DNA from 2 places in the Shewanella sp. 3_MG-2023 genome. Region 1 is predicted to be linked to the other one. Evidence: predicted binding sites of a transcription regulator. Region 1 holds the regulator's gene; the other holds the start of a gene.
The links. The regulator MetJ, encoded in region 1, represses methionine synthesis genes. The targets are predictions, from matches to a motif close to TAGACGTCTAGACGTCTA.
Positions count from the first base shown of each region.

Region 2: msrA (peptide-methionine (S)-S-oxide reductase MsrA) is a predicted target of MetJ. The motif match lies at 2,162-2,179, and genes of this name have one in related genera.

Region 1 covers NZ_JAUOSH010000005.1:167,695-179,689, reverse strand. The annotation lists gene Q4591_RS04720 (peptidase domain-containing ABC transporter) at 1-297, opposite strand, end outside; gene Q4591_RS04715 (ABC transporter transmembrane domain-containing protein) at 294-1,976, opposite strand; gene Q4591_RS04710 (SDR family oxidoreductase) at 2,326-3,045, opposite strand; gene Q4591_RS04705 (LysR family transcriptional regulator) at 3,183-4,088, shown strand; gene Q4591_RS04700 (conjugal transfer protein TraF) at 4,211-5,401, shown strand; gene Q4591_RS04695 (sulfite exporter TauE/SafE family protein) at 5,463-6,203, opposite strand; gene metJ (met regulon transcriptional regulator MetJ) at 6,340-6,654, opposite strand; gene metB (cystathionine gamma-synthase) at 6,862-8,022, shown strand; gene Q4591_RS04680 (bifunctional aspartate kinase/homoserine dehydrogenase II) at 8,085-10,478, shown strand; gene Q4591_RS04675 (c-type cytochrome) at 10,817-11,500, shown strand; gene Q4591_RS04670 (c-type cytochrome) at 11,510-11,995, shown strand, end outside.
Region 2 covers NZ_JAUOSH010000023.1:926-12,920, reverse strand. The annotation lists gene Q4591_RS13625 (GNAT family N-acetyltransferase) at 1-379, shown strand, start outside; gene trxB (thioredoxin-disulfide reductase) at 560-1,513, opposite strand; gene msrA (peptide-methionine (S)-S-oxide reductase MsrA) at 1,670-2,149, opposite strand; gene astE (succinylglutamate desuccinylase) at 2,323-3,354, shown strand; gene Q4591_RS13605 (thiamine pyrophosphate-dependent dehydrogenase E1 component subunit alpha) at 3,504-4,682, shown strand; gene Q4591_RS13600 (alpha-ketoacid dehydrogenase subunit beta) at 4,685-5,662, shown strand; gene Q4591_RS13595 (dihydrolipoyllysine-residue acetyltransferase) at 5,672-7,267, shown strand; gene nadA (quinolinate synthase NadA) at 7,382-8,449, shown strand; gene gap (type I glyceraldehyde-3-phosphate dehydrogenase) at 8,554-9,564, opposite strand; gene Q4591_RS13580 (DUF2989 domain-containing protein) at 9,800-10,630, opposite strand; gene Q4591_RS13575 (glyceraldehyde-3-phosphate dehydrogenase) at 10,831-11,995, shown strand, end outside.

The sequences.
Region 1 (11,995 bases):
CATATCGACCGCTTGCCAATGATTATTTACTAGTTTTTCGAATTGATGTCCCTGTCTTCTTGCTATAAAGGCATTGTCTTTCGCTGGGACAACCAAGAAAGGGTAGATGGTTAAATGCAGCGTATTATCTGACGGTTTAATAACAGAGAAACCAATTTGATGCTTTTTTAATAACCGAGACACCGCCAGAGTATTGAGATCGTTTTCAGTGTCACTGGCAACGTTACTGGCTTGAGTGTAAAGACCTAATTGTTGGAACAGCTCCACCAGTAATGGCTTTAGTTCTAAAGTCTTCATAGGATCACCTCCTGTGAATCACTATTATCCAGGTGCGGTGATTTATTAGTTTCTTTAGGCTGAGCATGCCCCTCAATTGTGACAACTTCATCACTAATTTTACCGAGTTCAGAGTAATGGGATGCTGCCACAATGGTCATTTGTTGTTTCAGTTGGGCTAATAAGTTGAGTAATTTATTTTGGGCATCCGCATCAAGTGAAATCATCGGCTCATCCAGCAGCAATATTGACGGTTTTTGGACTATCGCTCTGACTATTGCAATGAGTTTAATTGCCCCTTTATTTAGCATTTGGTTGTCATTTTCACCGACTGAAGTTTGATAACCATTGGGCAATTCGGCAATTTTAGCCGTTAAGCCTAAACTGTCAGCAATTGCCATTGCTTGTGGTTCATACTCTGCTCTGAACATGGTCATATTCTCAAGTAAACTACCTGCAAATAAGGTTGGCCAAGGGGCAACATAGTTAACGGACTGTCGAAACTCTTTACTATCGTGTGCATGAAGTAAAACCCCATCAATGGCGACTTCACCTGTACTTATCTTTTGAAATCCAGCAATGATACTGAGTAAGTGGCTAGCATGACTCAGGGGATTTGATTGCAGGGTAACTAAGGTTTTAGGGAGGATCTCTAAATTCAACTGTTGAATGACAGTGCCTAAATTACTGCTATCGACTTTTTGAAACCTAATAGGGCCGTTAGGGATTTTTTGTTGATAGATTTTTTCAGCACTAAACGCTTCGGCTGGAATGGCGGTCAAATCATCTACGTGTGACATCGCCGTTTTGGCACTCACAAGTCGAGAACGAAGGCTAATAATTGCACTTAATGGTGCGATGGCGCGACCCGCTAATATTGAACATGCAGCCAGTCCACCCGTTGTAAGCGAACCGTTAAGGACTTCTAAACAACCTAGCATCACTAATATTAGGGTTGTTCCTTGCGATGCTGCTTGGATGACTTCTTGTAACTTAGCTGATAACCAATCGACTTGTTGCTGTTGTGCTAGTCGCTGGTGGTTTATTTTATTATAAATACTGGCTAATCGGTCTTCTAAAGATAGGGCCTTGGCTGTGGTTAGCCCTGATAACACCAGTATCAACATTCGGGTTCGTTCAGCATCTGAAAGAGCGAGATCCTCAGTGGCTATGGCGAGTTTTTTGCCAATGACATAAACCAGAGCGCCAACAAGTACCCAGACGACTATCGGAATGAATACCAGCGGGCCACCAATATAGGCAACCAATGCAAGAAAAATGAGCACAAATGGAAAATCCATGAGTGCCACAATTGCTTGCCCTGAATAGAGCTCTCGCATACTCGCAATACTGGCTAAACCATTAGTAACTTTACCTGTTCCCATGGATTCAACATGGTGATAGTCCGCTTGCATGAGCTTGTTAACCACCTTGGTTGTGGTTTCTAATTCAAAATTGGCTGCTGATGCTGCAAGTAGCCAACTGCGGCCATATCTGAGTAATAATTCCAGTAAAATCGCAATCGCCACACCAGAAACAAGAATAGTGGCAGTACCATAACCTTGATTTGGCAGAATACGATCGTAGATTTGTAGCATGGTGAATGGCAGCGCAAGCGACAATAAATTGATAAATGTCGATGACAATAATAGCTCGGGAAAGGCTTTATTCCTGGAAAATAAACTGAAGTTTTCCTGCATACAAAAAATGTCCTTTTTATCGCAATGCGTAACGACTAAGCAATCAATAAACCAATGATTTAAGCGTAGCTTGTTTTAGTCAATTTTCCTTACCTTAATCTAACTTAGTTTAAATATTAAGCAATCAATATAACATCTTGGGGTTAAACTGATTTTTAATCAGATGCAGCGAGTTTGCTCGAAATGGCGGCATTATTACGAGGGATAAGAGAATGAGTTTGCATGAGGTACGCGTGGAGTATGTAAAGGGAGGCCGCTTATTAAAATTAATGCAAAGATAATAAAAAACCATGAGTAATAACTCATGGTTTTTAGCTGAAATGTAGACCTATCTAGACTTGATATATTCTTAAGGTTGTTGGCGAGTTGGCGCTAAGACAATTTCTCGTACACAAACATTTTGCGGCATTTCAAAGGCAAATAATGCCGCATCAGCAACTGCTGTAGGCTCGATAACGCCGCCCATGAACTCTTTCCATTCTTGGTAGCCGGCTTTAATATCTTCATCGGTTGTGTGGCTAAGCAGCGCTGTTTCAACAGCGCCTGGAGCGATAGTCACCATTCGCACATCATCCATCGCCACTTCTTCGCGGATATTTTCAGTTAGCGCATGCACAGCAAACTTACTGGCACAATATGCTGCATGGTTAGGGAATGTTTTACGACCCGCTATAGAGCTTACGTTGATAATAGTGCCTGTTTTACGGGCTTTCATATCAGCAAGCACAGCGTGAATACCATTAAGCACGCCCATCACATTGATGTTGAGCATTTGGCTCCACTGGGCAGGATCTTGTACATCTGCTTGACCAAGTAGCATTACGCCAGCGTTATTGACTAAACAGCCAACAGGGCCAAACTTTGCTTCAGCAGTCGCAATCGCTGTTTTCATCGCTGCAGCATCAGTAACATCAACGCTAACAGATAAGCTGTTGGGCAGGTTAAGTGCTTGCATTGGTTCAACGCGACGAGCAAGTAAAAGTAGTGGGTGACCTTTAGCGCTAAATGCATTCGCCATAGCGGCGCCAATACCTGATGATGCGCCAGTAATGACAACAAGTGATTTCATGATTTTTACCTCGTTCGTTAAGTTGTGTCCATTATAGGTAATGGCTCATTGTTGATATATAATCCACAAAGAACATCATTGTTTACCTGTGGCTCCTAATAACTTGTTGATGACCACAAACTAAAATAGACATTATTATGAACTTAGACATAAATTTGATTGATATCAGAGCCTTTGTGGTGATTGCTGAGCAAGGTAACTTTACTCAAGCTGCACAGGTCTTAGGCTGCTCACGTTCGCATTTATCAAAGCAATTATTAAGTTTAGAAAAATTTCTTGGTGTTAGCCTAATTATTAGAACCACCAGAACCCAAAGACTGACAGAGCAAGGTCAGCAATTGCTGTTGCAATGCCAGCAAGCGTTAGCGCAAATCGATCAGGTGGTGGCAATGACATTAGACAGCGCTGAAACATTACAGGGCAATATTCACATTAATTGCGTTGGCGGGGTGATTGGTGAAGATATTTTAGTGGCCTTGGTGAATGATTTTATTAAACAGTATCCTGAAATTACCATCGATCTTGATTTTAGTAGCCAGCGGGTTGATTTAATCGAGGGCCATTTTGATATTGTATTTCGCATGGGCGAACTGGCAGATTCAAGCTTGGTGGCCAGAAAGCTGATGGATATCGAAAACCGCACTTTAGTCGCCCCTGAATACTTAGCGAAATATGGTCAACCGCAGCATCCAAGCGAGCTTAATAATCACCTGTGTATTACTGGCTCGATCAGCCATTGGCGCTTTGGGCATAGGCAAGATGCTCAAGCTGTAGACGTTGCCATTAAGGGCGGTTTTAAGTGTAAAAATGGCCGCGCTATGAAAGCCAGCGCCTTAGCAGGAAATGGCATTGTGCGATTACCTTATTTATATTGCGCTAATGAAATTGCAGCGGGTCAATTAGTGAATGTGTTTAATGATTGGCATATTCCCGACACGCCTTTTTATATGCTTTACCATAAAGATAAATTCCAACCAGAAAGGCTGAAAAAATTTATTCAATTCACCATGGAAAATTTTAAGCGCTATCTACCTGATTCATAAAATAACATTTAAAAAACGGCTGATTAAATTCATCTATGCCGTAAAAGTCTAACGGGATTGAAGCCTATTTTTAATTTTTTCGACTATCTTTATTAGATAATTAAAAATGAAAATGGTGAATAATGAGATCAATAGCGCTACTATTGTTTTTACTGCTGTTTGCGATAAGTTCGCAAGCTAGCCAGCTTTATTTTGAAGCTCGCAGTGATAGCATGGGCGGTACAGGTGTAGCCTCATCAAGCCGTATCGGCGCAAGTTTTATTAATCCCGCTTTACTGGCTATTTACGCCCCAAAAACCAATGAGTTCTCCTTACTGTTACCGGTTGTGGCTGCTGAAGTGGATGATAGCGACAATATGCTTGATAAGTTTGACTCACTACAAGACAGTTTTGATGACTTAGAAACGGCCATAAACGGCAATGATACTGATGATATTGCTGGTTTTCGTGATGATTTAGTTATTAATTTAAATGCCCTCAGCGGCACTAACGCCTCGGTATCAGCCGCAATTGGCGCAGCATTAGTAATGCCAACTCAAACCGTGCCAATGGCGCTATTTTCCAAAAGTCACCTTGACGCTATGGGCGTTGCTGATATTGCTCAAGGTGATATTGATATGCTGACTAATCTCGATCCCGCCAACCCTCCTGCAGATCTCACTGACTTAGACTCTCAAGGCATTGTATTAGCCGCCGGAGTCACAGATTTTGGGGTGGCGTTAAGCTTTCCACTATCTATAGTTAACATGCCTGTAAAAGTTGGGATTTCACCTAAGTTTCAACGCATTGATACCTATCATTACAGTGCCAGTGCCAATAACTTTGATGTCGATGATTTTGATGATGATAAATATCGAAATGATGACAGCTTATTTAACCTTGATCTTGGGGTGGCTATTGAGCCAACAGAAAGCTTAACCTTAGGGCTGTCTGCTCGTAATTTATTCAGTAAAAAAATAACCACAGTTGAAGCTCAAGGACGGACATTTGAATACCAAATTGAGCCGTTAGTCACAGTGGGAGCTGCTTATGATTGGTCCAGAGTCACCTTAACCACGGATATTGATCTGGTGGAGCAAAGCCGTTTTAGCGAGTTTGATGCGGTGCAGTATTGGCGAGTGGGCGGTGAAGTTAAAGCCACTGACTGGCTGTTTTTACGCATGGGCTACCGCCATGACTTAAAAGATAATAGCGTAGATATTTACTCTTTCGGCACCGGCTTTGCCATCGGCCAAGCCTTTAAGCTGGATATGAGCGGCAGCTATGGTGATGATGCCATTGGCGCTGTGCTGCAAACTTCTTATCACTTTTAAGCGTTATCATTTTTAGCTGTCATCATTGTTGCATTTATATCTGCCACAAAAAGATGATCGACTAGCCTGCTGATAATTCAATTAACGACTTAAGGGTTAGCAATAATGCACTTAAGCTACATAACACCATAGTGGCGATGCGAGTCTTATTTTTATCAACCTTATTGGTTAGCTTTCCTGCGGCAATATTTCCGAGTATGACAGATGGCAATAGCATCAATGACAACCACAGATGCTTTTCTTCCACTAAGCCTGCAAGCATTAAAATAATCAGTGCGATCATTGAGCTGAAAACAAAAAAGATCGATAGCGCGGCTCTAAACTGCGGCGCATCTTTACCGGCTAATAAAATCGCTAATGGTGGCCCACCAATGGCGGCAATATTTCCAAATACCCCCGACAAGACACCTGCAATAAATAGCGAAAGCCGATTTACTGGCGCTGTGATCTTAAAAATACTCAGCAACACCGCTGCGCCGACAATAAAGGCAATGGCTAACCCCAGTACTGCTTGGGGGGCAAACAGTAATAAACCTGCGCCCATAAAGCCACCAGGTATTCGCCCCAGCAGCGCATATTGCAGCCCATTAAACTCCAGTTGAGTACGTTCACGCAATAAGGTCAATAAGGCGATGGAAAAACCCATCATAATCACAGGGGCTGGGACTAATTGTGGGTCGATGATATAGAGAAGTGGACTGGCAACAACCGCAAGCCCAAAACCGATAAGGCCTTGGGTTAATGCGCCTAGAAAAATGATAACCGATGCAAGCATCAAGGTCTGCGGATCGATAAATTCCATTGTCGACTCTTTAGGCGCAATACTGCAACTCACTCTCAGCTTGAGAGCTCGATGCGTTAAATGACGAGCAGTGTTTGATTAATTGAGCAGGCTTATGCTTTAGCGCAAGTACTTCAGCGCTAGTCGCTAGCTTGACTTAATCAAGATCTTCCCACTCAATTCCCATGGCATCCATCAAAGCTTTTGCTTCAGATGGGATGCTATCAGGCCCTTCTTTTGATAAGTCACCGTCATTTGGCAGTGGTTGTCCAGTGTAGGCATGCAAAAATGCTTCACACAGTAGTTCACTATTGGTTGCATGACGTAAGTTATTAACCTGGCGGCGGGTACGTTCATCAGTCAATACTTTTAAAACTTTTAAAGGTATGGATACCGTGATTTTTTTAACTTGTTCATTTTTTTTGCCATGTTCGGCATATGGGCTGATATAGTCGCCATTCCATTCAGTCATTAACTCACCTTTATACGATAGATTCGTGGCAGATTTTAACCGCTAAATAATAACAGTCAAATTATTGCGGTTATTCTATAACGAATGGAAATAGATTTCTTTATGTTTAGACGTCTAAACGGCTGATTTGTATTGACGATGTGACTTAGCTTAGGTACATTTAGCCATCTAGACATCTCTTTAGTGTGTATTCTTTAGGAGTTTACAATGAGCAAACATCGCGCAGCTACGCTAGCAGTACGCCAAGGTATCGAGTCAGATACCCAATACGGCGCTGTAGTCCCGCCGATTTATCTATCAACAAACTATTCTTTTGATGGCCATAAAAACCCTAGAGAGTTTGATTATAGTCGTTCAGGAAACCCGACGCGCTGCGTGTTAGGTGAAGCCATTGCCAAACTTGAACATGGCGCTACTGGGGTGGTTACTTGTACCGGTATGGCTGCGATTACCTTGGTCACTAGTTTATTAGGCCCCGATGATTTACTGATTGTGCCTCACGATTGTTATGGCGGTAGTTACCGTTTGTTCACAAATCTTGCCAACAAAGGCCAATTTAAATTACTGGTGATTGATCAAACAGATGAGCAAGCACTCAGTGATGCGATTGCTCAGAAACCTAAAATGGTGTGGTTAGAAACGCCGTCAAACCCATTATTACGTGTTGTTGATATCAAAGCTATTGCTGAGCAAAGCCATAAAGTCGATGCCTTAGTTGTGGTTGATAACACCTTTTTATCGCCAATTTTGCAACAGCCATTAGAGCTAGGCGCTGATATCGTCATGCATTCCACCACCAAATATATCAATGGTCATAGTGACGTTGTAGGTGGCGCTGTGGTGGCAAAAGACCCTGAACTGGGTGAGTTACTACACTGGTGGTCAAACACCTTAGGGCTAACAGGCTCGGCTTTTGATAGTTACCTAACCTTACGTGGCATTCGTACTTTAGCTGTACGTATTCGCGAGCATCAAAAAAATGCTGAGCAAGTTATTGACGTACTTCAGGCCAGCAATCTTGTCGAAAAAGTGTATTATCCAGGCTTAAAAGACCACCCAGGTCACGATATTGCAGCTAAGCAACAACAAGGCTTCGGCGCTATGTTAAGTTTCGAACTTAAAGGTGGTGAAGCAGAAGTGGTCGCCTTTTTAAATGCACTGTCTATTTTCAGTGTTGCTGAAAGCTTAGGCGGAGTGGAAAGCTTAGTTGCCGTACCTGCAACCATGACCCATAGAGCAATGGCGCCTGCAGCACGGTATGAAGCTGGCATTAAAGATACTTTACTGCGACTATCTGTCGGGATTGAAGATGCTGAAGACTTGGTTGCCGATATTGAAGTAGGCTTAGCTGCTGTCGCTGCGCTTTAAGTTAATCTCCCTTGGCTATATTCATGTAGTCAGGCTGGTATATGTTGTTTAAGGAGTGAAAAATGGCCCGCAGTCATTTACATAAATTTGGTGGTTCAAGTCTTGCTGATGCAGATTGCTATCGCCGCGTTGCCCATATTTTACTGACTCATGGCAACAGTGATGATTTAGTCGTTGTTTCAGCTGCGGGTAAAAGTACTAACTTTTTATATAAATTACTCTCCTTAAGAGAAAACGGTGACTTGTGGCAAGAAGAGCTACAAGTACTGGTGAGCTATCAGCAAAACCTGATTGAGCAACTTCTCTCAAACGAACAAGCGCGCGATTTACGTGAGCGCCTATCAACCGATAAATCGCAATTAGTCAGTTTATTGTCCCTTGAAGAGCGCAATGAATTTCAGCTCAATCATGTATTAAGCTTTGGTGAGCGTTGGTCAGCACGATTAATGGCAGCCTTATTAAGAGAGTCTGGCGTTGCTGCCGCGAATATTGATGCCTGCTCACTGCTGGTGGCTGATGAAGGGCCTGTGCCGAATATTCGTCTTGATGAGTCCCGCGAAAAAGTCCAAAAGCTGCTGGATGCTAATCCAAATACACGCTTAGTGATCACCGGCTTTATCTGCGCCAACAGTAAAGGGGATACATTATTACTTGGCCGCAATGGCTCAGATTACAGCGCCACCTTAATTGCCAGCTTAGCGGACATTGAACGAGTGACTATTTGGACCGATGTTGAAGGGGTATTTAACGCTGATCCGAATAAAATTAATGATGCCAAATTACTTGAAAGCATGTCACTTGCTGAAGCCGATCGTTTAGCTAAACTCGGCTCGCCAGTACTGCACAGCCGAACTTTACAGCCCTTATTTGATACTAATGTTAGTCTCGCGGTGCGCTCAAGTTACGCATCACATACTGACTTTACCCTTATTGCGCCCCAAAGTTCGTCAGCTAGCGCTCCAGTGGTTACCAGTTTAAATGAAGTGGTGCTGTTTCGCTTTAAGCAGCAAGCGCTAATTCAAACCACACTCAAATTACTTGAGCAAGCCGGTATTGCGCCGCTAGCATATTGGTGCTCTGCCCATCATAAAGTTGAACTGGCATTCACTGCTGAAAACCAAAAGCAGGTACAAGCGTTACTGGAGCTACATAGTCATGAGCTATTAATTAGCGATATCCATGCTCATACTGATTTAGGTTTAGTCGCTTTGGTTAGTGCTGATGCAGAGCACTACCGCCGCAGCTTTGCCCGATTATTAAGTCGCGATGCCAAACCCCTGTATCAAGATGGTTTGAGTTTAGTGACCTTAGTGCCTAAATCTCAGGTTAATTTACTCACCCAAAAAGTACACCGACGCTGCGCAGGCCCGCGATTGCGTATTGGGGTATTATTGCTTGGGGTCGGTAATATTGGTGAAGCCTGGATTGATTTATTTCAGCGCTCATCCACCATGCTTAACCGTGAACTAGAAGCCAATGTGCAACTTGTGGGTTTAGTGAGTTCAAAAGAGGCGCTCATTTGCCAGCAAGGAATAGATGCCAATAACTGGCAAGATGACTTTGATACCACAGCAACAACATGGGACTACCCTAGTTTATTTGAGCAGCTTGAGCTGCTCGACTGCGATGAGCTGGTGGCCTTGGATATCAGTGCTAGCGCCAGCTTAACCTTACAATACCCAGAGTTTTTCGCTCGAGGGATTCATATGGTGAGCGCCAATAAACTTGCAGGCTCAGGGCCGTTACCTTTTTACCGTGAGCTTAAGCAGCAGCTAAGTAACCGGCGTTTATTTTGGCGTTACAATGCCAGTTGCGGCGCTGGCTTACCAGTACAGCATGCCCTAAACGATTTACGCAATAGTGGCGACAATATCGAAGCTGTTGGCGGTATTTTTTCAGGTACTTTATGTTGGCTGTTTGAGCATTACGATGGGCAAAAATCTTTTTCTGAACTCGTGGTTGAAGCCCGCGGATTAGGCATTACAGAGCCAGATCCTCGAGATGATTTATCTGGCCGAGATATGCAGCGAAAGTTACTTATTCTGGCCCGTGAAATTGGCTTTGAGATTGAGCTTGATGCCATTGAATTAAATTCATTAGTGCCAGCTGAATTAGCCGACTTGTCGTTAGATGACTTTTTAGCGCGCATTGGCGAGTTAGATGAGTTTATGTTGCAGCAATACAGTGCAGCCTTTGAGCAAAATAAAGTCTTAAGGTATGTGGCATCTTTAGATAAAGTCGATGGCAAAATGCATGCTGAAGTAGGCATTCAATGGGTCGACTCGAACCATCCCTATGCCAGTTTAACCCCTGGAGATAATGTGTTTGTCATCCGCAGCACTTTTTATCAGGGCAATCCGTTAATTATTCGCGGCCCAGGTGCTGGCCGAGAAGTTACCGCAGCAGCTGTGCAGTCTGACTTAGTACAAATCTGTAAGGATTTACTGCAGGAGTGATCCTTAAGCGCGAGTTAAACGACGATTAACTTGGTTGAAAGATTAACTTTAAAGGCCTATTCCCTAACGGAATAGGCCTTTTTTATTGTCATAAAATAGCGCTAAAAGCATAAGCTCAGAGTTAACTTCACTCCCAGTCGATTTGCTGATGATTAATCGACAACGACCTTTTCATTATCAGTCTTTAGCCTGCAAATGTTCGCTGTCTGTTCTTTGGTAAGCGTATTTGGGTTACTTTTTCTTTGGTGGAGAGTATTCAATTAAGTCACATAAAGTGGATCTGATGGACTACATTTATTATTCCAGTAGCTAAACATCATCCAAGGAGAGGGCGGTATATGAAATTCCTTTTACAAGTCATCACGATAATAGCAATAGGGGCAAGTCGTAACTTGGCTATTGCCGATATTCCTGCTCAATCTCCCAAAGAGTTATTGCAAACCGTACCCACACAGGCGCAAGTTTGTTTAACTTGCCATGGTGTTAATGGTGAGGGTTTAGGTGTTATAGGGCCTAGGTTGGCGGGTTTATCCAGTGAGTATATCGCCTCGCAGCTGGTTAATTTTCAAATGGGTAATCGACAAAGTCCCACAATGTCGGCGATGGCTGCGACAGTACAAGGTGATGCTATCCAAGTCGTTGCTGATTTCTTTGCCGCTAAAACAGTAGCTGAGATCCCATTGCAATACCGCGGTGACAAGGTTGTGATAACTGATACGGCGGAAAAATTGGCTTATCAGGGAGATTGGGGCCGCGATATACCTGCCTGTACTAGCTGTCATGGACCTTCAGGCATTGGCGCAGCCAACTTCCCTCGACTTGCAGGCCAAGAACCTAGCTATTTAAAAAACCAACTATTGGCTTGGCAAAATGGTACTAGAAAAGGTGATGTCGATAATATGATGGCTAATATTGCCGCTAAGCTGACTGCTGATGAAATTGACGCATTGTCAGCGTACTTTTCAGCTTTAAAACCTCTGGTTCAAAATGCTGCTGCTCAACAGCCTTTGGCACAAAAATAAGGACATACCATGAAACTGTTTAATTATTTAGTCGCAGGTGTGTTTATCAGTTCAGTTAGCGCTGCAGAATTACCCGATAGGCAAGCTCAGATCCCCGCTATAGCAAAAGATCCCGCAGCGCAGTATCTGCAACCTAGCGATTTATCAGCTATTCCAGAGGGTGAGTTTGGCGACAAAGTACGTTTGGGCTATCAGATATTTGTTAATACTCAGCAATTAAGAGATAAATATGTCGGCAATGAGCTTAATTGCGTTAATTGTCATATGAACGCAGGTAATAAAGCCAATGCTTCACCGCTATGGGCTGCCTATATGGCTTATCCCGCTTATCGAAAGAAAAATGACAAAGTGAATAGCTACCAGGAACGGATTCAAGGTTGCTTTACTTATTCAATGAATGGTACAGCCCCCGCATCAGGCAGTAAGGAACTTGTGGCTATCTCAGCTTATTCTTATTGGCTAGCCATGAGCGGTTTACTGAATCAATTTAATCTC
Region 2 (11,995 bases), on a different contig from region 1:
GTGGGGCTTTTGGAAGGTGTTTGAAAAGCGAGAACTAGATACTGTTGATCGTCGTGATAACTTTGTTGGTTGGATATTGATTAGGCCCATGGGCTTTTTCAGTGAGACCCCTGAATTTAATAATCTTGAAATTGGTTGGCGATTCAAACAATCAGCTTGGGGGAAAGGTTATGCGACAGAAAGCGCCAAAGCAGTGATTAAATTATTGGTAGAGGAACAACCAATTATTGAACGTTTTACAGCAATAGCGGATAAGGATAATTTAGGTTCAATTAAAATTATGAAGAAAATAGGAATGGAATTTATCTGTCAGCAGTTTCATTCAGATGTTAATGGCAAAACTGAAGTTGTAATATACAGTTTGAAAGTTAACCATTAAAAAAATGAGTAATGTGCAGTAATAGTGTTAAACAAAAACTGGTCAACTGTATAAACAACAGCCTTCACCTGTGTTATTCACATCGATAAAATACAAACAATAAAAAAGCCATCACAATAATGGATGGCTTGTCGCTACTAGCTCACTATGTGTAAACTAGTAGATTACAAAGTGACGATTCTACTTTTGTGCGTCTAAGTAACGCTCGGCATCTAACGCAGCCATACAACCTGATCCTGCTGAAGTAATAGCTTGACGATAATGTTGATCCATTACGTCACCACAAGCATAAATGCCTTCAACACTTGTCTGAGTTGCGTTACCTTGAAGGCCACTGTTGACGGTAATGTAACCGTAGTTCATATCAAGTTGACCGTCAAAAATACCGGTGTTTGGGCTATGACCAATCGCAATGAAAACGCCAGCAACCTCTAAATCTGAAATTGACTCATCTTTAGTGCTTTTCATTTTAAGACCGGTAACACCCATGTTGTCACCGACGACTTCATCAAGAGTTTGATCTAAGTGTAGGATGATATTGCCATTAGCAACTTTATCCATCAGACGGTTGATCAGGATCTTTTCTGATCGGAAAGAATCACGACGGTGGATTAAATGCACCTCAGAAGCAATATTACTTAAATAAAGCGCTTCTTCAACAGCAGTGTTACCACCACCAACTACAGCCACTTTTTGGTTACGATAAAAGAAACCATCACAGGTAGCACAGGCTGATACACCACGGCCCATAAATGCTTCTTCAGATGGAAGGCCTAAATATTTGGCAGATGCACCAGTTGCAATGATTAATGCGTCACAAGTAAACTCACCATTGTCTCCTTTTAATCGGTAAGGGCGCTGGCTAAAATCAACTTCATTAATATGATCAAAGATAATTTCAGTATCAAACTTTTCAGCATGTTCTTGCATTCTTGCCATTAATGCTGGACCGGTTAAGCCATTAGCATCGCCTGGCCAGTTTTCAACTTCAGTAGTCGTAGTCAGTTGACCACCTTGTTGCATCCCAGTGATCATGACAGGTTTCAAATTTGCACGTGCTGCGTAAACTGCAGCAGTATAACCAGCAGGGCCAGAACCTAAAATTAACAGGTTAATATGACGAGCTTGACTCATTTTTTTATTTCTCCATTACATGCTTTAAGCAATTTGCATGGATTGTAGGGAATTTACAGGGTGGGGTAAAGTAGCGATTGCTCCAAGATATAGATTGAGGCAATCGATACCGTACACAAAAGACACCAAGGACTTATCGCATTAGACTTTTACATGCTAATAACTAATATGACAACTTGGTAAGCCATTCTTTTCTAGATAGTTTTGGTGGTATTCTTCCGCCGGATGAAAGGTTTGAACCGGTACAATTTCAGTTACAATTTGTCGTAATCCCCATTTACCACTTTGAATTAGCAACAATTTAGATTGCTCTGCTAATAATTTTTGTTCTTGGCTGTGGAAAAAAATAGTGCTTCGATATTGGCTGCCAATATCACCACCTTGCATATTTAGAGTGGTTGGATTGTGGTTTTGCCAAAAAACGGTCAACAACTCTTCATAGCTAACGATATGTTCGTCAAACTCAACCTGTACCACTTCTGCATGGCCCGTTACGCCCGCTTTCACTTGCTCGTAGGTCTGAAATTTGTCATTTCCCCCCATATAACCGCATTGTGCTGCAACTACACCATTTATTTGTTTAAAAAAATATTCAACGCCCCAAAAACAGCCTGCACCAAAAGTTGCTATAGTCATACGATACCCGTAAAGAAGTCTAGATGGCTAAAAGTATATTTATTCTAATAAATAATGCAAGCAAAGATTTACACTCTGTTAAATGTTACTTAACGTTAGCTTCCCCTAAATGTGATAGAATCCGACTACCGTTTGAAACCATTCAATATTTAAAGCCGCATCAAGGAGTCAGCGTGTTTCAACAATTAATGGATGACAAAGATTTTTTAGCATTTACGTTAACTAACATTAATAACAAGGTGCCAGAACAGCGCTTTGAATTGTCAAATAAAACAACAGTTACGATTTTAGATAACGGGATTATTTGTTTTAATCCAGCTCAAGGGTCGACTAAAGACATTGTTTTATCTTGTGCCATACATGGTAACGAAACAGCACCTATTGAAATCTGTAACGAACTCATAAATAATTTATTAAAAGAAACAATCGTTACAAAACAAAGAGTCCTGTTTATAATTGGCAATCCAGATTCCATACTCAGCCAAACACGCTTTGTAGAAGAGAATATGAATCGTTTGTTCAGTGGGGCACATTCTTCCGGTTTAGGTTTATCAAATAAAGAAAGAGTTAGAACAAAAAAATTAGAGGAATATGTAGCTAATTTTTATCTTCAAAATAATAGCTCACAACGAATACATTACGACTTACACACCGCGATAAAGCCGTCTAAACATGAGAAATTTGCGATTTATCCTTACAGGCCTGGACGTAGCTTTAGTGCTGATCAAATTATGTTTTTAGCGGGTTGTGATGTTGACACCATTTTATTCCATCATGAACCTACCACTACTTTTAGCTATTATTCATCAGAACAATTCAAAGCCGATGCATTTACAGTCGAACTGGGTAAAGTGATGCCTTTTGGCGAGAATGATATGTTAAAATTTGCCAATACTAAAAAGATGCTTTTGCAGTTGATAACTCAACAACAAGTTGAACTAGCTCCTTTTGATAAAGACAAACTTCACTTATATAAAGTGTCTCGTTCCATTAACAAGCAGTTTGATGATTTCAAATTCACCTTTGATAAGACAACGGTAAATTTTTCTGGGTTCAAGCAAAATCATGTATTAGCAACGGAAGGTGACACTGAGATTAAGGTCATTTATCCATACGAAGCTATCGTTTTTCCTAATGAAAATGTACCTGTGGGCCAACGTACAGTATTATGTTTAGTGCCAGCACCTAATGAAGACATTCAATAAGTTGTAAAGCTAAATATACATTATATATGACAGGATATTCACTAAGTGGAATGAACATTAGTTGATAGTAAGTTTACGTTAACGTAATGTTCGTTCGCATATAATAAATTACGCTTTATTTTTAAGGCTACAAATAACAAGAGCACAATATGAGCAACGCAACACTGACTAATGAAACAGTGCATCGTGTCAGCTTCTTAGACAAAGCTTCATTGCACATTCCTATTTTAAAAATTCTACAATCTGATGGCACAACTTACGAAAATGCCGTCATGCCCGTTATTGATAAAGCCTTGGCTGAACGTATACATGATACTTGTGTTTTTACCCGAGTATTAGATGAACGTATGTTAAGTGCTCAAAGGCAAGGTCGTATTAGTTTTTATATGACTTGTACTGGCGAAGAAGCCTCTATCATTGGCAGTACTGCTGCACTTGATGACGGTGATGTCATATTGGCGCAATACCGAGAGCATGCATCACTTAGATATCGTGGTTTTACCACTGAACAATTTATGAATCAAATGTTCAGTAATGAAAAAGATTTAGGTAAAGGCAGACAGATGCCAATTCATTACGGTAGTAAAGAATTAAATTACCAGACAATTTCATCACCACTAGCGACTCAAATACCACAAGCTACCGGTGTTGCACATGCTTTTAAATTACAAGGCAAACGTAACGTTGCTATTTGTTATTTTGGCGAAGGTGCAGCATCAGAAGGTGACTTTCACGCAGGCCTAAATATGGCTGCAGTTTTAAAGTCACCAACGATCTTTTTCTGTCGTAACAATGGTTACGCGATTTCAACGCCAACTGAAGAGCAATTTGCAGGTAATGGCATTGCCAGTCGTGGTGTTGGTTATGGTATGCACACTATTCGTGTTGATGGTAACGATATGCTTGCGGTACTCGCAGCAACTCAACAAGCTCGAGCTCATGCGTTAGAACATAATGCGCCAGTACTCATCGAAGCGATGACGTACCGTTTAGGTGCACATTCATCTTCAGATGACCCATCGGGTTATCGTTCAAAAGAAGAAGAAGCTAAGTGGGAGCAACATGATCCTGTTAAGCGCTTTAAACTTTGGATGATCAATAAAGATTGGTTAAACGAAAAAGATGATGCTGCAGCTTATGAACAATACCGAGAAGAAGTACTTAATGCCGTTAAAGTGGCAGAAAAAGTGGCTTTACCGCATATCGACTTGTTAATCACAGATGTATTAGATAAACCAACACCTGCTTTAGAGAAACAATTAGCTGATTTAAAACAACATATTAAAAAATATCCTAAGTCGTATCCTAAAAGTGCAGGGAGAATTTAATCGTGGCTGAAATGAACATGTTACACGCCATTAATGATGCGTTATCAATTGCGATGACCGCGGATGAAAGAATGGTGGTATTTGGTGAAGATGTTGGACACTTTGGTGGTGTTTTTCGAGCGACATCTGGACTACAAGAAAAATTCGGCCGTGATCGTTGTTTCAATACACCGTTAACCGAGCAGGGTATTGCTGGCTTTGCTAATGGCTTAGCCTCAAATGGCATGACTGCTGTGGCAGAGATCCAATTCGCTGATTATATCTTCCCTGCATTTGACCAAATCGTTAATGAATCAGCAAAATTCAGATATCGCAGTGGTAATCAATTTGATGTTGGCGGACTGACTTTTAGAACCCCTTATGGTGGCGGTATTGCAGGCGGCCATTATCACTCGCAATCTCCAGAAGCGTACTTTACCCAAACGCCTGGTTTAAAAGTTGTCATTCCACGTAACCCAGAGCAAGCAAAAGGGCTGTTACTTGCTTCTATACGTGACCCTAATCCAATTATTTTCTTTGAGCCTAAGCGTCTTTATCGTGCTTCAGTTGGCGAAGTGCCCGCTGGCGATTATGAAATCGAGCTAGGTAAAGCAGAAGTGGTTAAATCAGGAACTGATATCACTTTACTAGGTTGGGGCGCGCAAATGGAGATCCTTGAAAAAGCAGCGCTTATGGCTGAAAAAGAGGGTATTTCATCTGAAATTATCGATTTGCGCACTCTGGCACCTTGGGACATAGAAACCGTTGCTGCTTCAGTTAAGAAAACGGGTCGGTTATTAATAAACCATGAAGCGCCGTTAACAGGTGGCTTTGCTGGTGAAATTGCAGCAACAATTCAGCAGGAATGTTTCTTAAGCCTTGAATCACCCATTAGCCGAGTATGTGGTTTAGATACTCCATACCCGCTTATTCTTGAAAAAGAATACATGCCAGATGAGCTTAAATCATTCGAAGCCATTAAAGCATCAGTTAATTTCTAGGAGCAAGATATGATTAAAGATTTTATTTTGCCGGATATTGGTGAAGGTGTTGTTGAATGTGAGCTTGTCGATTGGATGGTTAAAGAAGGCGACTTAGTCGTTGAAGATCAACCCATCGCTGATGTCATGACCGATAAAGCTTTAGTGCAAATTCCTGCACCACATGGTGGCGTAATTACTAAGCTGTATTATGCCAAAGGCGATATTGCTAAAGTACATGCACCACTTTATGCCGTGGATATGGATGCAACTGCTGCCGAACCTTTTGTCATTTCGACAGCGGCGGAAGTAAAAAATGATTCAAGCCATACACCTAGCAATGCCTCGATTCAAAATACGCCACAAGCCCCTGTTACAGGTAAAGCGATTGAAGAGTTTTTATTGCCAGATATTGGTGAAGGTATTGTAGAGTGTGAACTGGTTGAGTGGTTAGTCGAAGAAGGCGATAGCGTGGTTGAAGATCAACCTATTGCTGATGTGATGACAGACAAAGCTTTGGTTCAAATTCCAGCAATAAAAAATGGCACTATTGTTAAACTTCATTATCGAAAAGGCCAGCTTGCAAAAGTACATGAACCTCTATTTGCCATCGAAGTTGAATCTACCTTAGTAGCAAATACCCTTGTAGATGATGCTCCAGCAACCCAAGTGGCTTTAGATGTTTCACCTGAGCCTGTTATACAAGGCAAAGCATTAGCCAGTCCTGCAGTGCGACGTTTAGCCCGCAGCTTAGATATCAATATTGCTGATGTGAAAGGATCAGGCAAAAGTGGCCGTGTCTATAAAGAAGATATTGAAAGCCACTTAACTGCAGCGACGCCTAAGTCTACGACAGTTTCTACTCCTGTGGTCAATAACCAAGCCCCAGCAGTTACGCCAGCGACAACCGTGTCAAGCGCTACTGATAAAGTCGAACCTATCAAAGGTGTTAAAGCGGTTATGGCGAAAATGATGGTGGAGTCTGTTTCGACCATTCCGCATTTTACCTATTGTGAAGAGTTTGACTTAACAGATCTAGTTGCCTTGCGCGCCGAAATGAAGCAACGCTACTCTACTGATGAAGTTAAGCTAACAATGATGCCATTTTTCATGAAAGCAATGTCGTTAGCCATCAATGAATTCCCTGTGCTGAATAGCCAGGTCAATTCCGAGTGTACTGAGCTGACGTATAAAGCTTCTCATAACATAGGTATGGCTGTTGATTCAAAAGTTGGTTTGTTAGTACCTAATGTAAAAGACGTGCAAAACAAATCTATTCTAGAAGTTGCTGCTGAAATTACTCGTTTAACCACTGCTGCTCGTAGTGGCCGCGTTTCACCTGCAGATCTTAAAGGTGGCACGATTTCTATTTCTAATATTGGTGCACTCGGTGGCACAGTGGCAACGCCAATCATCAATAAACCTGAAGTAGCCATTGTAGCGTTAGGTAAACTGCAAACTCTACCGCGCTTTAATGAAAACGGTGAAGTTGAAGCGCGTAAAATAATGCAAGTTAGTTGGTCTGGCGATCATCGCGTAATTGATGGTGGCACCATTGCCCGTTTTTGTAATTTATGGAAGCTCTATCTGGAACAACCTCAAGAGATGTTATTAGCCATGCGCTAATTCCTTCACCTTAAAAATAGGTTACCCAGTTACACGAAAGGACGCGAAAGCGTCCTTTAATTTTATGGGCCGATTTTGTATAATACTCAAACGTTGTAACTTCTCGGAATCAAAATGATCACTTCGGCACCGAATATCGCTTCAATCGAATATCCTTTTCCCGCAAAACCCGCTGTATTAAATGAAGCCGAAAAGGCTGATTATAAACAAAAAATTAAACAGCTTTTAAAAGAACAAAATGCGGTTCTTGTTGCACATTACTATACTGATCCTGAAATTCAAGCCTTAGCAGAAGAGACAGGTGGATGCGTATCTGATTCTTTAGAAATGGCACGCTTTGGTCGTGATCATCCTGCTAAAACGTTAATTGTTGCTGGCGTTAAATTTATGGGCGAAACGGCTAAAATTCTTAGCCCTGAAAAAACCATTCTAATGCCTACTTTAGATGCCACCTGTTCACTTGATATTGGTTGTCCTATTGAGCAATTTTCGGCATTTTGCGATGCTCATCCAGATCATACCGTTGTGGTCTACGCTAACACCTCTGCCGCTGTTAAAGCGCGTGCAGATTGGGTTGTTACATCAAGTATCGCCCTTGAAATCGTTGAACACTTAGATAGTGAAGGTAAGAAAATCATCTGGGGCCCAGATAGACATTTAGGCAGTTATATCGCTAAAGAAACTGGCGCCGATATGCTGATGTGGCAAGGTGATTGTATTGTTCATGACGAATTTAAAGCAAAAGCCTTACGTGAATTAAAAATACAATATCCAGATGCTGCTGTGCTAGTTCACCCAGAATCACCAGCAAATGTGGTAGCGTTAGCTGATGCTGTAGGTTCAACTAGTCAGTTAATTAAAGCTGCACAAACTATGGACAATCAGCAATTCATTGTAGCAACCGATCGCGGCATTTTTTATAAAATGCAACAAGCTGCACCGGGTAAGACACTTATTGAAGCGCCAACAGGCGGTAATGGCGCCACTTGTAAAAGCTGTGCCCATTGTCCTTGGATGGCTATGAATGGTCTTCAAGCGATTGAAGCATCGCTCAGTAGTGTCGATAAAACAACCCATGAAGTGTTTGTTGATGACGCTTTACGTGATGATGCGTTAGTGCCACTTAATAGAATGCTAAATTTTGCTCAAACCCTTAATATGAAAGTAAAAGGCAACGCCTAATTAAGTTTGTAAGATTTAGCTTAGTATTACTAAGCTAAATGACAGACAATAAAAAGCCCTGCAATTGCAGGGCTTTTTCATATTAGTCAAATGACTGCTATGAATTATTTAGCTGTCATTAATGCAACAGTATTATCTAACATGCGGTTACTGAAACCCCATTCGTTATCATACCAAGCCATTACTTTGACAAGTCGACCATTAACACGTGTTTGAGTCGCGTCAAAGTTAGAAGAAAATGCATTATGGTTGAAGTCGATAGAGACTAAAGGTTCAACATTAATAGCAAGCGCTTCATTCAATGGTGAAGTTTTTGCTGCATCTGCCACTATCTGGTTAATTTCTTCAACTGTGGTGTCACGAGACGCTTGGAAAGTGAGATCTACAAGAGATACGTTGACTGTCGGTACACGTACAGCTAAACCGTCAAACTTACCTTGAAGCTCAGGAACCACTAAACCTACAGCAGCAGCTGCCCCAGTTTGAGTTGGGATCATAGACATTGCTGCTGCACGAGCACGACGTAAATCAGTGTGGTAAACATCTGATAAGCGTTGATCATTGGTGTAAGCATGAATAGTAGTCATTAAACCTGATTCAATACCAACAGAGTCATTCAACGGTTTCGCAAAAGGCGCTAAACAGTTGGTTGTACATGAAGCATTTGAAATCACAGTCATGTCAGCAGTTAGTACGTCATTGTTTACGCCATAAACAACTGTAGCGTCAACATTTTTACCTGGTGCTGAAATAATAACTTTCTTCGCGCCCGCTGTTAAATGTGGCTGTACCGCTTCTTTAGAAGTGAAAATACCAGTACATTCATACACAACATCAACATTCAACTCTGCCCAAGGCAATTTAGAAGGGTCACGTTCTTGGAAAGTTAGGATTTTATCGCCATTAACGTAGATAGCTTCATCATCATGATCAACTTTAGCATTAAAACGACCATGAACTGAATCATACTTGGTAAGGTGAGCATTAATTGAAGCATCACCTAAATCGTTGAGTGCAACGATTTCAATTGGGTAATCCTTTTCGCTTTCATAAAGCGCACGTAAAACATTTCTACCGATACGGCCATAGCCGTTAATTGCTACACGGATAGTCATTGCATATCCCTCAAGTGATTATAAAATCTGTTTCGTAAATCATGTGGTAGTAAAATTACCAAATTAACGATTTTCGTCAAGTAAAAAAGCCGAAAAATGGCAATTTAAGCGTCAAATGTCTGTATTTTATTTACAGAATTCAATATATCACACACTTTTTGTGTTTTTTTGTAAGTCGTCAACAAATAAGTGAAAAATATAATGTGTTCATTGTAGTTAATAACGCGCTAGTTTTTTAATCAATTCGCGTTTTAAATTGGCTGATATCGAATTGACCTAAGGAAAGTTGATTAACTAACATTTGCGCATCGAGGTCTAATTGGGCTGCCAAGGTTTTATTATTGCCAATTAAGGCTAAAAGCCTCTGCTCAGAAGCCACATAATCACTCATCAACAAATTGACTTTGGTAAACAAGTATTCATTTTGTGAATTTTGTTCACGTCGATAAATGCTCGCTAAACCTAAAAGCCAGTCTGGATCCAAAGTTTCTGCGTTTGAGTTAGCTAAAAGTGATAAATACAGTGCTTTTGATTGGCTGGTATTTATTTTTAAATAATAACTGGCAATGTGGGACAACATGAAAACTTCATTAACTTCACCAGATTGTTCTGCGGCGATGACAGCATCTCGTGAATCACCATCATTAAAAGTGGTCCAGCGGTAGTAAGCCAAATAAAGATCTGGGTTATCTTGAGTAGATTCTCTTAATTGGGCTAAGTTTTGGGTACTAATAGCATAAGCACGTTCTCGATCTTCAGTACGGTGAGTATTAATAACATGTTTAACCCCGGCAGCAAGTTCGATGCATTTACTATAAGACTCAAGCTTGATGAGTTGCTCATAGAGTAACTTTCCTGAAGGGGTTTCTATCTGCTTTAATTGGTAACGACTGCGAATTAAGTCGCCTTTTTCTACTAAACACCAACTATCTTGGTGTAAATCGGCACAAAGTTCAGGATTTTTTTTACATATGGCGGCACTATTTCGACCAACATCACAACCGAAAAGGCCGAATAATGCAGCGAATAAAGAAAATGATGTAATTATTACTAAACTTTTGTTCAAAACTGGCTCCGCATGGTGATTTTTTCTAATAAAATTACAGGTTTAGTAAAAATTTCTTACTGGTGAAATGCGTCAAATTTCATTACAATGACGGCGACTAATAAGGGATAACCCTACAATAATCTGATTATTGGTCTTTTCTTTCTGTTACTCAATTCTTTCTGCGACAAAGCCGAAATATGAGATAAAGGATCTTTTTAATGAGCGCTGATAAACACCTACAAAGTTGGCAAGAACGTTTCGAAATGGCTGAGGCTATGCAGCCTTTACTTGGGAAATTATACCGTAATCAAGGCGTTGAAGTCTTAATTTTTGGTAAACCACTTTTAAACGCATCAACAATAGAAATTATTAAAGCGCATCGCTTAGTTCGTCGTCACATTGGCGATAAGTTACGTTTACGCGAAAGTTTCCCATTTGTAGAAGCGTTAAGTAAGTTGTCAGTTAAGCATTGTAAAGTCGATATTGGCAAGCTTGCCATTAATTACTGGCGTGAACACTCTGATGCATCACAAATTCAATCTTATATGACTCACGCTTTAGAAGCGGGCATAAATTTTGGAGATGATGTTGCCGCTAAAGATGTCGTGCTATACGGTTTTGGTCGAATAGGGCGGTTATTAGCACGCCTGATGATCGAAAAAACCGGTCAAAGCAACAAATTATGTCTTCGTGCTATTGTACTTCGTGGTGGCAAGAAAGGCGATTTGGAAAAACGCGCCAGCTTATTACGTCGTGATTCGGTGCATGGTTCTTTCAATGGCTCAGTTGAAGTTGATGAAGAGAACAACGCATTAATCGCCAATGGTACTTACATTCAAATAATCTATGCTAATTCACCTGATGAAGTCGATTATACCCAATACGGTATAAATGATGCATTGGTTGTTGATAATACCGGTATTTGGAAAGATGAAGCTGGCCTTGGTTTGCACCTTAAGAGTAAAGGTGCCAGTAAGGTTCTGTTAACGGCACCAGCTAAAGGCGCCATTAAAAATGTTGTTTATGGTGTCAATGAAAATGACATTTTACCAGAAGACATCATTGTTTCTGCTGCTAGTTGTACTACTAATGCTATTACACCGGTTCTAAAAGCGGTTAATGATAAGTACGGTATTGAAAATGGCCATGTAGAAACTATTCACTCTTATACGAACGATCAAAACTTGATTGATAACTATCACAGTGCTGATCGCCGTGGCCGTAGTGCGCCATTAAACATGGTTATTACTGAAACTGGTGCTGCTAAAGCCGTATCTAAAGCGTTACCTGTGCTAGAAGGTAAGCTAACGGGCAATGCGATACGTGTACCTACACCTAATGTGTCAATGGCTATCATTAGTGTTAATTTAAACGGTGAAACAA